DNA from 2 places in the Halobacillus sp. AWH4_228 genome. Region 1 is predicted to be linked to the other one. Evidence: predicted binding sites of a transcription regulator. Region 1 holds the regulator's gene; the other holds the start of a gene.
The links. The regulator LexA, encoded in region 1, represses DNA repair genes until DNA is damaged. The targets are predictions, from matches to a motif close to CGAACATATGTTCG.

Region 1 (6,584 bases):
CTTCTGAACGAAGATTTCATTCCGGATTCATTTCCTTCTATAACTGTGAGTGTCCATGATTCCATCGATTTGAAGCGGATCCTTCATAAACTCGAAGAGGTACTTAAAGAAGAATGGGACGAGTATGACGTCTTCATCCCTGCTTCTGAAGGGAAACGTCTGCAGCAGTTCAAAACGTACAGCATGGTCACATCGCTTACGTTCCATGAGGATAAGGAAGGGTATGCCCTTCACGGATATATCCATCCCGACCATCCATTGAAACATCAGATTTATTAATAGAAAGAGAGTGCAGCATGAATATTCAAGCTTTGAAAGAACAAGTAGAAACACAAATTACAGATCAACACAGACACATTGCGCGCATCGTTGAAGAAAACCAATCCAAGGTCCTTGATGCCTTTCAAAAACTACGGGTCAGTGATTCCCATTTCAATCCAACAACAGGATATGGGTACGATGATTTCGGCAGAGATACCCTGGAAGCCTTGTATGCCCGGATTTTTAAGGCGGAGGATGCCCTTGTCCGTCCTCAGCTTATTTCAGGCACGCACGCGATTACGACGACACTGTTCGGCGTGCTGCGCCCGGGAGATGAGCTTCTCTACATATCCGGGGATCCTTATGACACGCTGACAGAAGTGATTGGTACAGAGGGTGGAGAGGATAAAGGTTCCCTTAAAGATTTCGGTGTAACGTATCGGTCCACCCCTCTGGATGAGGCGGGTGATTTTTCCAAAGGAAAAATCAAGGAAGCTGTATCGGAGAAAACAAAGGTTGTCGCGATTCAGCGCTCCAAAGGCTATGACAACAGACCTTCCTTCCCCATTAAAAAGATAGAGGAAATCATTTCGTTTGTTCGCAGCTTGAAAGAGGATGTCATCATTTTTGTTGATAATTGTTATGGCGAATTTGTGGAGACAAAAGAACCTCTTGAAGCAGGAGCAGATCTTATCGCGGGATCTTTGATTAAAAATCCTGGTGGAGGGATCGCCCGCATTGGCGGATATATAGCCGGGAATAAAAGTCTCATTGAATTGTGCAGCTACAGGCTGACAGCTCCGGGGCTCGGTAAGGAAACCGGGGCCAGTTTGAACAGTCTCCAGGAAATGTACCAGGGGATTTTCCTCGCTCCCCACGTCGTAGGGGAAGCGCTGAAAGGAGCTGTCTTCACATCCAGATTTTTAAGTGAATTAGGCTTTGATACGAATCCGTCCTTCGATGCTCCGAGAACGGACTTGATCCAATCCGTCAATTTTGAAAGTGCCGATCAGATGATCCGATTCTGTCAGGCTATTCAGCAGGCATCTCCGGTGAACTCCCATGTAACCCCACAGCCGAGTGCCATGCCTGGTTACGAGGATGAGGTCATTATGGCTGCGGGGACCTTCATACAAGGGGCGAGCCTGGAGCTCACGGCCGACGGTCCTGTACGCCCGCCGTTCACCGCCTATGTACAAGGCGGACTTACGTATGCTCATGTGAAAACAGCTGTGATGAAAGCGGTGCAGGGTCTTGCCGATGAAGGAATGGTAAAGGTGGATTCCAGAGCCTACTAAAGCCCTTACAAAAAAGCGCGGCTATAGTGTAAACATTCCTCACATATGTTGACATCTTCCCTCTGTCACGTATAATAAAAGTATCATCTTTACGGGAGGAGGCACATCGATGAGTGATGAAATTCGTCGTTCTATGCCGTTGTTCCCGATGGGGATTGTTCAATCGTTAACAGACCTTACAGCCAGGCAGATCCGTTATTATGAGCAGCACGAGCTGATCCACCCTGCCAGGTCTGAAGGGAACCGTCGTATTTTTTCCTTCAATGATGTTGATCGACTGCTTGAAATCAAGGACCTCATTGACCAGGGAGTGAATATGGCGGGAATCAAAAAAGTTCTTAAGCTTGAAGAACAGCCCGAGAACGAGGTATACGATGGAGACCGTGTGAAGGAAGTTCACAATGAATTGACCGATAAACAGCTCCGCCGTATGCTGCAGCAGGAACTATTCACCGCGGGAAGACAAGGAAAACTAGCCATCAGGCAGGGAGAAATGTCAAGATTCTTCCATTAATGAATTTTTGTTGGAGAGGGGTATTTCTATGGGTTTAACAAGAGAAGAAATATTTAAGAAAATCGACGAGGAAAATGTCAAGTTCATCCGTCTGCAGTTCACGGATATGCTGGGCACAATCAAAAATGTGGAGATTCCACTAAGCCAGCTCGACAAAGCACTGGACGGAAAAATGATGTTTGACGGATCCTCCATTGAAGGATTTGTTCGTATCGAGGAGTCAGATATGTACCTGATCCCTGACCTGGATACGTTTGTCGTTTTCCCATGGACGTCAGAAAAAGGGAAAGTGGCCCGATTCATCTGTGATATTTACAACCCGGACGAAACTCCTTTCGAAGGATGCCCGCGCTATAACTTGAAGCGCAACATTAAGAAAATGGAGAAACTCGGATTCTCTGCCTTTAATATCGGTACAGAACCTGAATTTTTCTTGTTTAAATTAGACGAAAAAGGCGACCCATCCCTGGAGCTGAATGACCGTGGCGGTTATTTTGACCTCGCTCCTACCGATCTTGGGGAAAACTGCCGTCGTGATATTGTGCTGGAACTTGAGGAGATGGGCTTTGAAATCGAAGCCTCCCACCACGAGGTTGCCCCGGGTCAGCATGAAATTGATTTTAAATATGCAGATGCTGTGAAACACTGTGATGATATCCAGACCTTCAAGCTTGTTGTTAAAACGATCGCGCGTCAGCACGGTCTGCATGCAACCTTCATGCCGAAGCCTCTGTTTGGTGTGAACGGATCTGGTATGCATGCCAACATGTCCCTCTTTAAGAATGGGAACAATGCGTTCTTTGACGAAAGTGGAAAGGAACAGCTTTCCGATGTGGCTTATCAGTTCACAGCAGGCATTATTAAGCACGCAACAAACTTTACAGCGGTGACCAACCCGACTGTAAACTCCTATAAGCGTCTCGTGCCGGGATATGAAGCGCCATGCTACGTAGCCTGGTCCGGACAGAACCGCAGTCCGCTTGTTCGAGTACCGACGTCCCGTGGCATCAGCACACGTATTGAAGTGAGAAGTGTGGATCCAGCCGCCAACCCTTACATGGCAATGGCTGTCCTGCTTGCTGCAGGTCTTGATGGTGTGGAAAATGGACTTCAGGCTCCAGCACCAGTAGACCGCAACATTTACGTTATGGATAAAAAAGAACGTGAGGCTCACGGTGTCAAAGACCTTCCTGCAACATTATATGATGCATTGGAAGAGCTTCAGGAAGACCCGATCATGGTGGAAGCTCTCGGTGAGCACCTGTTCGAGCATTTCATTGAAGCGAAGGAAATCGAATGGGATATGTTCCGTACCCAGGTTCATCCTTGGGAGCGCGAGCAATATCTGCAGACCTATTAAATAGAAAGACAGAAGGCCCTGACTTACATAAGTCGGGGCTTTTTTATATTTTCCTCAGCATCTGCCGTTGGAATCACCCCGAATCCTGGGAGAAAATCTAACATGGTTCATCATTTTATAGGAAAGGCCGACACCAACGTTCTTATCCAAGCATACATTTGGAGTAGGATGATAGAAGAATGTCCTAGTAAACCCCCTTTTCCAGGAAGGAAGAGTGGAGAGAGGGATGTATATGGCAAGATTAATCAATCCAACAGGGAAATGGAATGGACGTACAGTAGCTTTGGATGATGGACATGGAATGGAAACTCCGGGAAAAAGAACGCCATACATTCAGGAATTAGGCAGACAAATCAAGGAGAACGAATTCAATCGTAAAGTTGTACAGTATTTATCGAACATTCTGCTGGATCATGGATTCCGCGTGCTTCTCGTAGCACCGACAGATGAAGACACACCATTATCCTACAGGACGAGAGCGGCCAATGAGAACAATGCGGATATTTATGTATCCGTTCACTACAATGCTTTTGATGGGTCCTTTGGCGGGGCAGATCCAAACGGAATCGAACTTTACGTCTATCCCGGATATTTGAACCGGTCCGCCGGGCGTCTTGCTTCATCACTTGCGAAATACTTACGCCAGGGCACCGATCAAAACTTCAGAGGGATTAAAGAAGCGAACTTCCACGTTCTACGTGAAACGGATATGCCGGCAGTGTTAACAGAGAACGGCTATATGGATAACAAGCGGGAAGCATTATTGATGATTGACGAACGCTTTCAAAAAGAAGTTGCAGAGGAGCACGCCCGGGGCATTTTAGAATACTTTGGAGTTCCGTTCAATGGCGGAATCGACTATCTTTCGCTTGGGGATACCGGCGCGGAAGTCAAGGAAATGCAGGAGAACTTATTAAAACTGGGTTATACCATGAATGGTTATGGAGCTGACGGCAGCTTCGGTCCTGCCACAGAAGCGGCAGTCAAGGCTTTTCAAAAAGACCAGAAGCTTGAAGTGGACGGCTTTTATGGACCGAAAACGAAAGCGGCTGTGCAGAAAGCCTTGGAAGACCTGGATAAAGGAGAAGAGGAAATGGAAAAATTGGCAGTTGTCATAAATTCTTTTGCGGATTTTCCTGCCGTTGAAGCGCTGGCAATCCGTAAAAATGCATTAATTGCACTTAGAGCCGTAGCAGAAAAACGTCAGGTGGCTGAACAAATTATTGTGGCTGGAGGAGGCACAGATAGGCTTAAGGGGAGTAATTTTATTGACTTGACGGGAAAAACCAGATTGGAAACCTCCCAAAACATTAAAAATTATTTAAGTAAATAAAAGAGCTGCAAAACATTCCAGTGTACATTTCCCTTGTTCCTGCATATAATAAATGTAGAACAAATGTTCGGTTAAGGGGTGTGCAATATGGAAACGATTTTCAAACAGTCTGTAGAAAATAAGAAGATCATCGATATGATCTATTTATCTAAGGGGAAACATTGGTCTCAGCGTTCTGTAAGAGTGATTAAAAACCATCCTGATGCCATCCTTGCTTATTGTCTGCAGAAGAAGAGCGTCCGCACATTTTTGAAGAAGAATATTTATTCTGCTGATTTCCGGAGACGGAATAAAAGAAATCGTACGGGGGCTTCTTAACGTTCATATTCTCATGTTCAATACAAAAAACGGCGGGATTGCTCCCGCCGTTTTTTGTATGTGTATTAATGAACGGTACGGTATAAGCCGACGACTCTTCCGAGAATGGATACATCATTTAAAATGATCGGTTCCATCGTGGCATTTTCAGGCTGAAGACGGATGTGATTCTTCTCTTTAAAGAATCGTTTGACAGTAGCCTCTTCCTCTTCCGTCATAGCCACAACTATATCCCCGTTCTGGGCAGTCTGCTGCTGTCTGACAATGACCATGTCCCCGTCAAGAATGCCCGCCTCAATCATACTTTCTCCTTGAACGATAAGGACGAACGTATTGTCTTCCGATCCTGCAAGCGTATCCGGGAGGGGAACATATTCTTCAATGTTCTCTACCGCCGTAATCGGTGAACCAGCCGTAACTTTACCGATGACAGGGGCATAAGTGGCTTCCCCGCGGGGGATACTGTGGTCTTCTTCCAGCTCAATCACTTCGATGGCCCTTGGTTTCGTAGGATCCCTGCGGATATATCCCTTTTTCTCAAGACGGGATAAATGACCGTGGACGGTGGAACTGGAGGCCAGCCCTACAGACTGACCGATCTCCCTTACAGATGGGGGATATCCTTTTAGTAGAACCTGTTCTTTTATGAAATCTAGTATTTCCTGCTGCCGCTTTGAAAGTTTGCTCATAGATTAGCACCTCGTACATAGGATTATAGTAACCACATTGTACCATGCCATCCTCAAAAATACAAACAAGCGTTCGAAAAAAGTCGTTGACAAGAACATACATTCGTCTATAATAGGTATTAGAAAACGCGAACAGAGGTTCTTAGGAACGTTCGTTCTTAAATGGAGGGTTAATTATGTTTAATAAACTATCAAAACTGGACTACACTTATATCGTTTTGTTTATTGTTAGTTTTGCTATTCTCTATTATTCTATGGTTACAAGCGGATAAATCTTGAAAACCAGTAGAAGCGGGGACATACATCATGAGAGTAATCCTATATTGTCGCGTAAGTACGGAAAAGGAAGCCCAGGTCAGCTCCTTGAAAAGACAGAAGGCAGAACTGTATGCCATGGCCGAACACCATGGAATGGAAGTGGCCGCCTGTATAGAGGAGCAGGCGAGCGGGTATGAGATTGAACGGGAAGGTGTTTTCCAGATGCTTGATGCTTTTTCCAATCACGAAGCAGAGGCTCTGTTGGTTCAGGATGAGACGAGGCTGGGCAGGGGAAATACAAAAATCGCTTTGTTCCATCAATTGAACCGGTTGAATGTTAAGGTTTATTCCTTAACCCATAACGGGGAACTGCATCTTTCCGAGTCAGACTCCATGGTTCTTCAGATTGTGGGCATCGTTGAGGAGTACCAGAGAAAAATTCATAATATGAAAATCAGGCGGGGGATGCAGAAAGCGGTCGCCGAAGGCTATGATCCATCTTCGAACCTGTCCAATCAGCATCTGGCAGCGGGGAGAGAGAGGAAGGAATTTC
Region 2 (6,584 bases), 410 kb from region 1:
AGCTTGTGCCTCCAATAGAACAAGGTTACGTGGGTAACGTCTCCCATCAACTTGGCTGCTTTACGGAGCGAATAACCCTCTATCATACATTCGATAAACTTCATCCAGCGATGAAGATGGCGCGTGCGGTATACAATATCAACATTAAACTTCAGCAGAGCCAATAAAAAAAGACACTCCGTTTTTCATGAGTGTCTTTTTTTCTATTAATCCTGTTGTTTTTTCAAAGCTTCCTGCAGGGAGACTTGTTTCAACTTCCGTTTGGAAAGAGCAATCGAGAGTGCATAGGTCAGCATAATGACGACAAATCCTGCAGCTGCCATCCACAAGGATACATCTGTCGGAAGAATGAATCCTGTCTGCTCTACGAGGGAGTTCATCAACTGTCCAAGCGCCAAACCTGCCAGAGGTATTGAAATCAAATAAGAGAGCATCACAACAGGTGTATAAACACTAAGAACAAGCTTGGATACTTCACTGTTGTGATAGCCCATGACCTTGAACAAGGAGATGGAAGGCGAATTTTCCTCCACGATCAAATTCGTCAACAGCGTAAGGACGATGACACTGATGACGACAGCAAAAACAGACATTCCGATTACCGATGACCGTGTAGCTCCGGATGTCGCTTCAAAACTGTCAATCACCTTCTGCTTATCTTCAATTTGATAAACATCCGGCCCCCGTTCCGGTGCTTCAGCCTGCCAGATGGCACTGTAAGCATCACCGGGATAGCCGAGAAATTCGTTAAAGGCCTCCCGGGGCAGGTAGATCTGACTGCCAATATACACATCAGCCACTCCCGCCACCTGAACGGTCATTTCCTCGTCATTTAAGGAGTTGGTAAGCGTTATGTCCTCCCCTGCCCCGACACCAAGGACCGCCGCAGCCGGTGTACTCAGAACAGCACCTTCCTTAAGTTCGGAGTTGAGTTTTTCCTCGTCAGAAAGAAGATGGATATAAGGGGTGTTTGTTTCGATTCCATACCCCGTCAATTTTGCATCCTCACCTTTTACATTCACTTCGCCGACGGTAAAAGGATCAGAACCATCGGCTGGTTCTTCCGTTTGTAAGGACTGGTAATAAACCGCATAATCGTAGGTCATAATGTCCTCATACGTCGTTTCCACCAGTTGATCCATACTGTTGAACGTAATAAAACCAAACAGCAGTAAAACGGTTGAAAACATGACACCAAGGAAGATATAGAGACTCCTCGCTTTGTTACGGACAAGGAGGCGCAGTCGGAACCGTTGAATAAAGCTGCCTTTGTTCAATAGCGGAAGACGCTCCAGCCACGATTTCCTGCCGACCGTCACTTCTTTCGGGCGCAGAAGTGTCAAAGGATCGACTTTTAAAGCCCTGTGAATCCCCCACGCTGTCAATGAGAGCATGAGCACCAGAGGAATAATCAGACCAATGACGAGCACCATCGGATTAAAATCGAACATAGATAAGGCAGGTAGATTGAAATAGTTTGCATATAGATTAGATAACGGAACGGATAAGGCGGCACCCGCTGCCAGTCCGAGAACCGTACCACTTAGGCCGATGACCCACGCATAGCCGAGGTAATGCCGAAGCAGTTCATTCCTCCGGTAGCCAAGCGCCAGCAGCGTCCCGATTTCCTTGCGCTGCATATCAATCCGGCGTCTCATTAAAAGAAGAACCATCGCTGCAGCAAGAGCCAGAATGAAGAGCGGGAGTGTATTGTTCATACTTTTTGCGCCTTCAATTTCTGTATCCACGAACTGAATCCGGGGGTTGTCACCGGCTTCTACAAATTGCAGAATGGTCGTCTCCGCACGGACAGCCTCCATGAAACCATCAGGAACCTCTCCATCACTGGACCATCCCGTGATTTCTGTCTGGGACAGGGACGACCACTGATCCATGACACGCTCTGAGGCTATGGCTATACCGAATTTCTCCGCATCGCTGATCAAATCCGTCAATTGTTCAATCATGTAAATATAGTCAGGAAGAAAAACAAATCCTGTCACTTCCATCCGTTCTCCGCTGATTTCCACCTCATCACCGATATGCAGATCATTTTTTTCAGCAAAAACGGAGGAAACAGCGATTTCACTGTCATCTGTCGGGTTCGAACCCTCGGATAGATAAGGAAGGTTGATTTCTTCTGTTTGTGAAAAGACCCTGAGCACTGAACCGTCTACATCAGCATCATAATAGGACCTGGCCTCAAGGGTGACACCAAACTCCTCCTCCCACTCCTGCAGCTTGGAGGAGTCCACCGGCTCAGAAGGTACGAAATGGAAGGTCTCCTGTTTATAATCTTCGGTAAACCTGGCATTCCGCTCTTCCAACGTCGTCACAGCCATCGACAAAGAGACATACAGCGTAACAGCCAGCAGGAAGAGCAGAATGACACCGGCATATTGAAATTTCTTCTCTTTCAGTGTACGGATCATCGATTTTTTTAAAATCATGACCACGTCACCTGCTCAGGGTCCACCAGTGTCTCGTTTTCAAACGTCTCTACGATTTCCCCGCTGCTCATCCGGATCACCTGATGGGCCATCTCTCCGATTCCCTGGTTATGAGTAATGATGAGTACGGTCGTTCCGTACGTTTCGTTCACGTATTTCAGCAGCTTCAAAATATTCTTACCCGTATCCTCATCCAGGGCCCCCGTAGGCTCATCACATAACAGGATGTTCGGATTTTTAATTAATGCACGGGCGATGGCCACACGCTGCTGCTCTCCACCACTCAATTGAGAGGGGAATTTATCTTTTTTATCAAGCATTCCCACTTTTCTCAGCGTATCCTCCATCGAAAGCGGATTACTGCTCAACTCCCGGCCGACTTCTACATTTTCCTCAACAGTAAGAGTGGGAATAAGGTTATACTGTTGGAAAATGAACCCAATATTTTTTCTTCGATATTCCGTCAGCTGTTTGTCCTTCAATTCATCAAGCGTCCGGCCATCCACTACAATCTGTCCTTCGTCATAGCGGTCGATGCCCCCGATCACGTTCAAAAGTGTGGATTTACCCGATCCGGAAGGCCCTAGAATTGTGACAATCTTTTTGTCCGGTACAGTCAGACTCGCCTCACGCAGCGCCTTAACCGTCACCTCTCCGCTTTGATACGTTTTTGTAACCTTTTCTGCGAAGATCGCCATTTCATCATCCCCATTAAAAAGTTTTGTAATATTTTATGTTTTATATTTCATTTTAAGTTTACAACACCCCTAAAAAAAGTCAACTACTTTTGAAATATTTATATGATATTATTTCATTTTTATCACATCCATCTGATTTGTTTACTGTTTACATACAAAAAAACCGGACAGAGCTTTGTATGCTCTGCCCGGTTTTCCTTAGAAAGAGGGAAGGTTGTCCAGGTTGTTGGATTGTATGCCATCCGGCTCACTGCGCAGATGGTCTTCCCCATCCTTACCACGAATCAGGTTCACGTGTTCCAACTCACCGATGCGCGCCATTTCGTGGGCCTGCTTATAATCGACCACACGCCCTGACGCCAGCTGCATCTCAACAATGCTTCCCTGACCGTTCTTTTTTACAGCGACAATTCGTTCCGGCATAGTTCTCAACCTCCTCCTTTATAGAATCCCCTGAAGCGTTGAGGCTATGAACAGCAAAGAATGGAAAAAGCAGCCGCTCCCGGCTGCTTTTGATTACATATCGTGCGATGTTTTTTGTTTTTGACGGGAATGACGGGCCTGCTTGGCTTTGTGTGAGCCCTGCGCCTTTTCGCCATATGCCTGATCCGGACCGAGAGGAATGTCCGGACGTGTTTGTTGTTTGGGTCCCATGCGGCGTCCACCCATTAGAAACCGCCTCCTTATCTGCGTTTTCGAGCAGGCTCCGGCCCCTCCATCATCGTCGCCCCTGGATAACTGAGGCTCTGATCACGGTCGGACTGGACCTTTCCGGACTTTTTCAATTTCTTTTCTTGTCGATCTCTACCCATGATTCCTTCCTCCCTTCCTGTTTAGTATGAAACAAAAAAGCGGAGTCATGCCTGGGAATCACTTTTTATAATCGTCCAGAAAGTCTTTTTGAAAGCTGGTGGATATTTTGGTTTCATCCGGATTCGTCAACGTGCGGAAAGGGTTTTTCCCGTATTTCTCTGTGAGTGTATCAATGGTTTTATACAATTTTTCCTTACCGGCATACTGTTCATAATTGAATAGATCAAGCTGCTGGGTGACCTCGGATTTTTCTGCGAGGTCACCGGCAGTTACACCGAGAAGCCGGACAGGATCCTGATTCCAGTGCTGGTCAAAAAGCTGGATGCTGTGTTGGAACAGTTCATCGGGTTTACTGATGAATTCCTGAAGCTGGCGGCTCCTCGTCACCGTTTTCCGGTCATGATACCGGATCATGAGCTGCACGTTCCTGGCAAGGACCTTTTTCCCGTTCATCCTCGCAGCAACCTTATTGGAAAGCCGGCGCAGGACGGTTTGGATTTCATCCTCGTCCGTCGTGTCATGAGGAAGCGTTGTGGAAGTGCCGATACTTTTGAAATCATGCACAGCTTCAGGGTCCACCAGTCTGTCGTCCATTCCGTTGGCTCTGTTCTGCAGACGCTCTCCATTGATACCGAGGATCCCTTTCAGTTCTATGACGGAATGCAAAGCAAGTCCGCCGATCGTTTCGATCCCAATTTTTCTTAACTTCTCTGCTGTTTTGGATCCCACGCCGTGCATGTCTTCAATCGGAAGCTTCCAAAGCGTACGCTCGAGATCCCTTTTTCTTAAAATGGTTATCCCCATGGGTTTCTTCATATCGGAAGCCATTTTTGCCAGAAATTTATTCGGAGCAATCCCGATACTGCATGGAAGATCAAGCTCTTCGGCGATCCGCTGCTGAATGCGTTCTGCAATTTCAGGAGGAGAACCTTGGTCGGAACAGTCGGTAATGTCCATGTAGCCTTCATCAATGGAGACAGGCTGGACGAGAGAGGTCACATCGGCGAGAATTTTGAACATCTCTTTGGATGCTGTGCGGTAGCGTTCAAAATTCGGCCGCATCACCATCAGGTCCGGACAGAGTCTTCGCGCTTCTCCAAGCGGCATGGTCGTTTTCACTCCGTATTTTCTTGCTTCATAGCTGCTCGTCACGATGATCCCGCGTCGTTCTTCCGGATTGCCGGCAATAGCTAAAGGCTTCCCTTTTAAGCTGGGATCAAAGGCAGCTTCCACTGAAGCATAGAAGCTGTTCATATCCACATGAAAAATGACCCGCCCTTTTTTTGGATACCACTTTGAAGCCATACGTCTTTCCTCCATTAGAACATTTGTTCTTTTATTATAGCATAGACCACGGGATGTATGGTGCGGACTGCTCGCACCGGAAAAGGCTGCATCATTCAAGTGAAAAAACAGCCGAAATAAAAACCCGCACGGCGCTTGAGATACACCGTACGGGTTTTGTATAGAAGAAGGGACTCTCCCTCTTCGTTAAGATGCCGCTTCTTCAGCAATAGCTGTAATAAATTCGGCAATTTTTTCAAGTTCAGCTACAGGGATGCGCTCATTGGTCGTATGGATTTCTTCGTAACCGACGCTCAAGTTCACCGTCGGAACTCCGTGGCCGGCAATCACGTTGGCATCACTGCCGCCGCCGCTGCGGAGCAGTTCGCTTTCCCGGCCGATCCGTTTGGCTGCCGAGCGGGCCACTTCGACCACTTCGTCACCAGCCTCCTGCTTATAGCCCGGGTACATGACCTGGATATCCAGGTCCACTTCTCCACCCATTTCTTCTGCTGTTTCATAAAATGCCTGTTTCATTTTCTCGACCTGCTCTTCCATTTTCGCAGGGTCGAGCGAGCGGGCTTCAGCGAGAATTTCGGCATGATCGCATACGATGTTGGTTTTCTGACCACCTTCAAAGCGTCCGATATTCGCTGTCGTTTCCTCATCAATACGTCCCAGAGGCATTTTTGCGATGGCGCGTGACGCCAGCGTGATAGCTGAAACCCCTTTTTCAGGAGCTACACCGGCATGAGCCGTTCTGCCTTTGACGACAGCATTGATTTTCGCCTGTGTCGGAGCCGCTACGACAATATTTCCAACCTGCCCGTCACTGTCAATCGCATAGCCGTATTTCGCTTTCAGGAGCGAACTGTCCAGAGCTTTCGCACCGACAAGGCCGCTCTCTTCTCCGACTGTAATAACGAATTGGATATCTCCATGCTCTACGCTCTGCTCTTTCAGAGAACGGATAGCCTCAAGGATGGCAGCAATCCCTGCTTTGTCATCCGCACCGAGAATCGTCGTTCCGTCCGTGACGACATACCCGTCCTCGATGGAGGGTTTTACGCCGTTCCCTGGCACGACGGTATCCATATGCGAAGTGAAGTAAATCGTATCGGCTCCATCTTTCGAGCCTTTGAGATTACAGATCAGGTTGTTGGCTCCGTGACCTGTCGCGTAAGCCGCCTCATCTTCCAGTACTTCAAGTCCGAGGTCCGTGAATTTCTTCTTGAGTACTTTGGAAATCTCTGCTTCCTGCGTTGTTTCGGAATCAATTTGGACGAGTTCTAAAAATTCGTCCAGCAAGCGCTGTTTGTTGATTTCTGCCATGGATATT

Region 2: the regulator LexA is predicted to act here: its motif matches at 5,283-5,296, upstream of ACXADP_RS08625 (DNA polymerase IV).

Annotation. Positions count from the first base shown of each region.
Region 1 is NZ_JBSWTE010000001.1:2,137,161-2,143,744, reverse strand. Features, by position in the region: gene hflX (GTPase HflX) at 1-279, shown strand, start outside; gene ACXADP_RS10870 (methionine gamma-lyase family protein) at 297-1,559, shown strand; gene ACXADP_RS10865 (MerR family transcriptional regulator) at 1,669-2,073, shown strand; gene glnA (type I glutamate--ammonia ligase) at 2,102-3,433, shown strand; gene ACXADP_RS10855 (N-acetylmuramoyl-L-alanine amidase) at 3,666-4,766, shown strand; gene ACXADP_RS10850 (hypothetical protein) at 4,854-5,084, shown strand; gene lexA (transcriptional repressor LexA) at 5,150-5,773, opposite strand; gene ACXADP_RS10840 (YneB family resolvase-like protein) at 6,080-6,584, shown strand, end outside.
Region 2 is NZ_JBSWTE010000001.1:1,725,797-1,732,380, reverse strand. Features, by position in the region: partial or broken gene ACXADP_RS08655 (IS1595 family transposase) at 1-134, opposite strand, end outside; gene ACXADP_RS08650 (ABC transporter permease) at 207-2,450, opposite strand; gene ACXADP_RS08645 (ABC transporter ATP-binding protein) at 2,447-3,148, opposite strand; gene ACXADP_RS08640 (DUF3892 domain-containing protein) at 3,347-3,571, opposite strand; gene ACXADP_RS08635 (small acid-soluble spore protein P) at 3,665-3,817, opposite strand; gene ACXADP_RS08630 (YpzI family protein) at 3,832-3,960, opposite strand; gene ACXADP_RS08625 (DNA polymerase IV) at 4,019-5,266, opposite strand; gene ACXADP_RS08620 (M20/M25/M40 family metallo-hydrolase) at 5,453-6,577, opposite strand.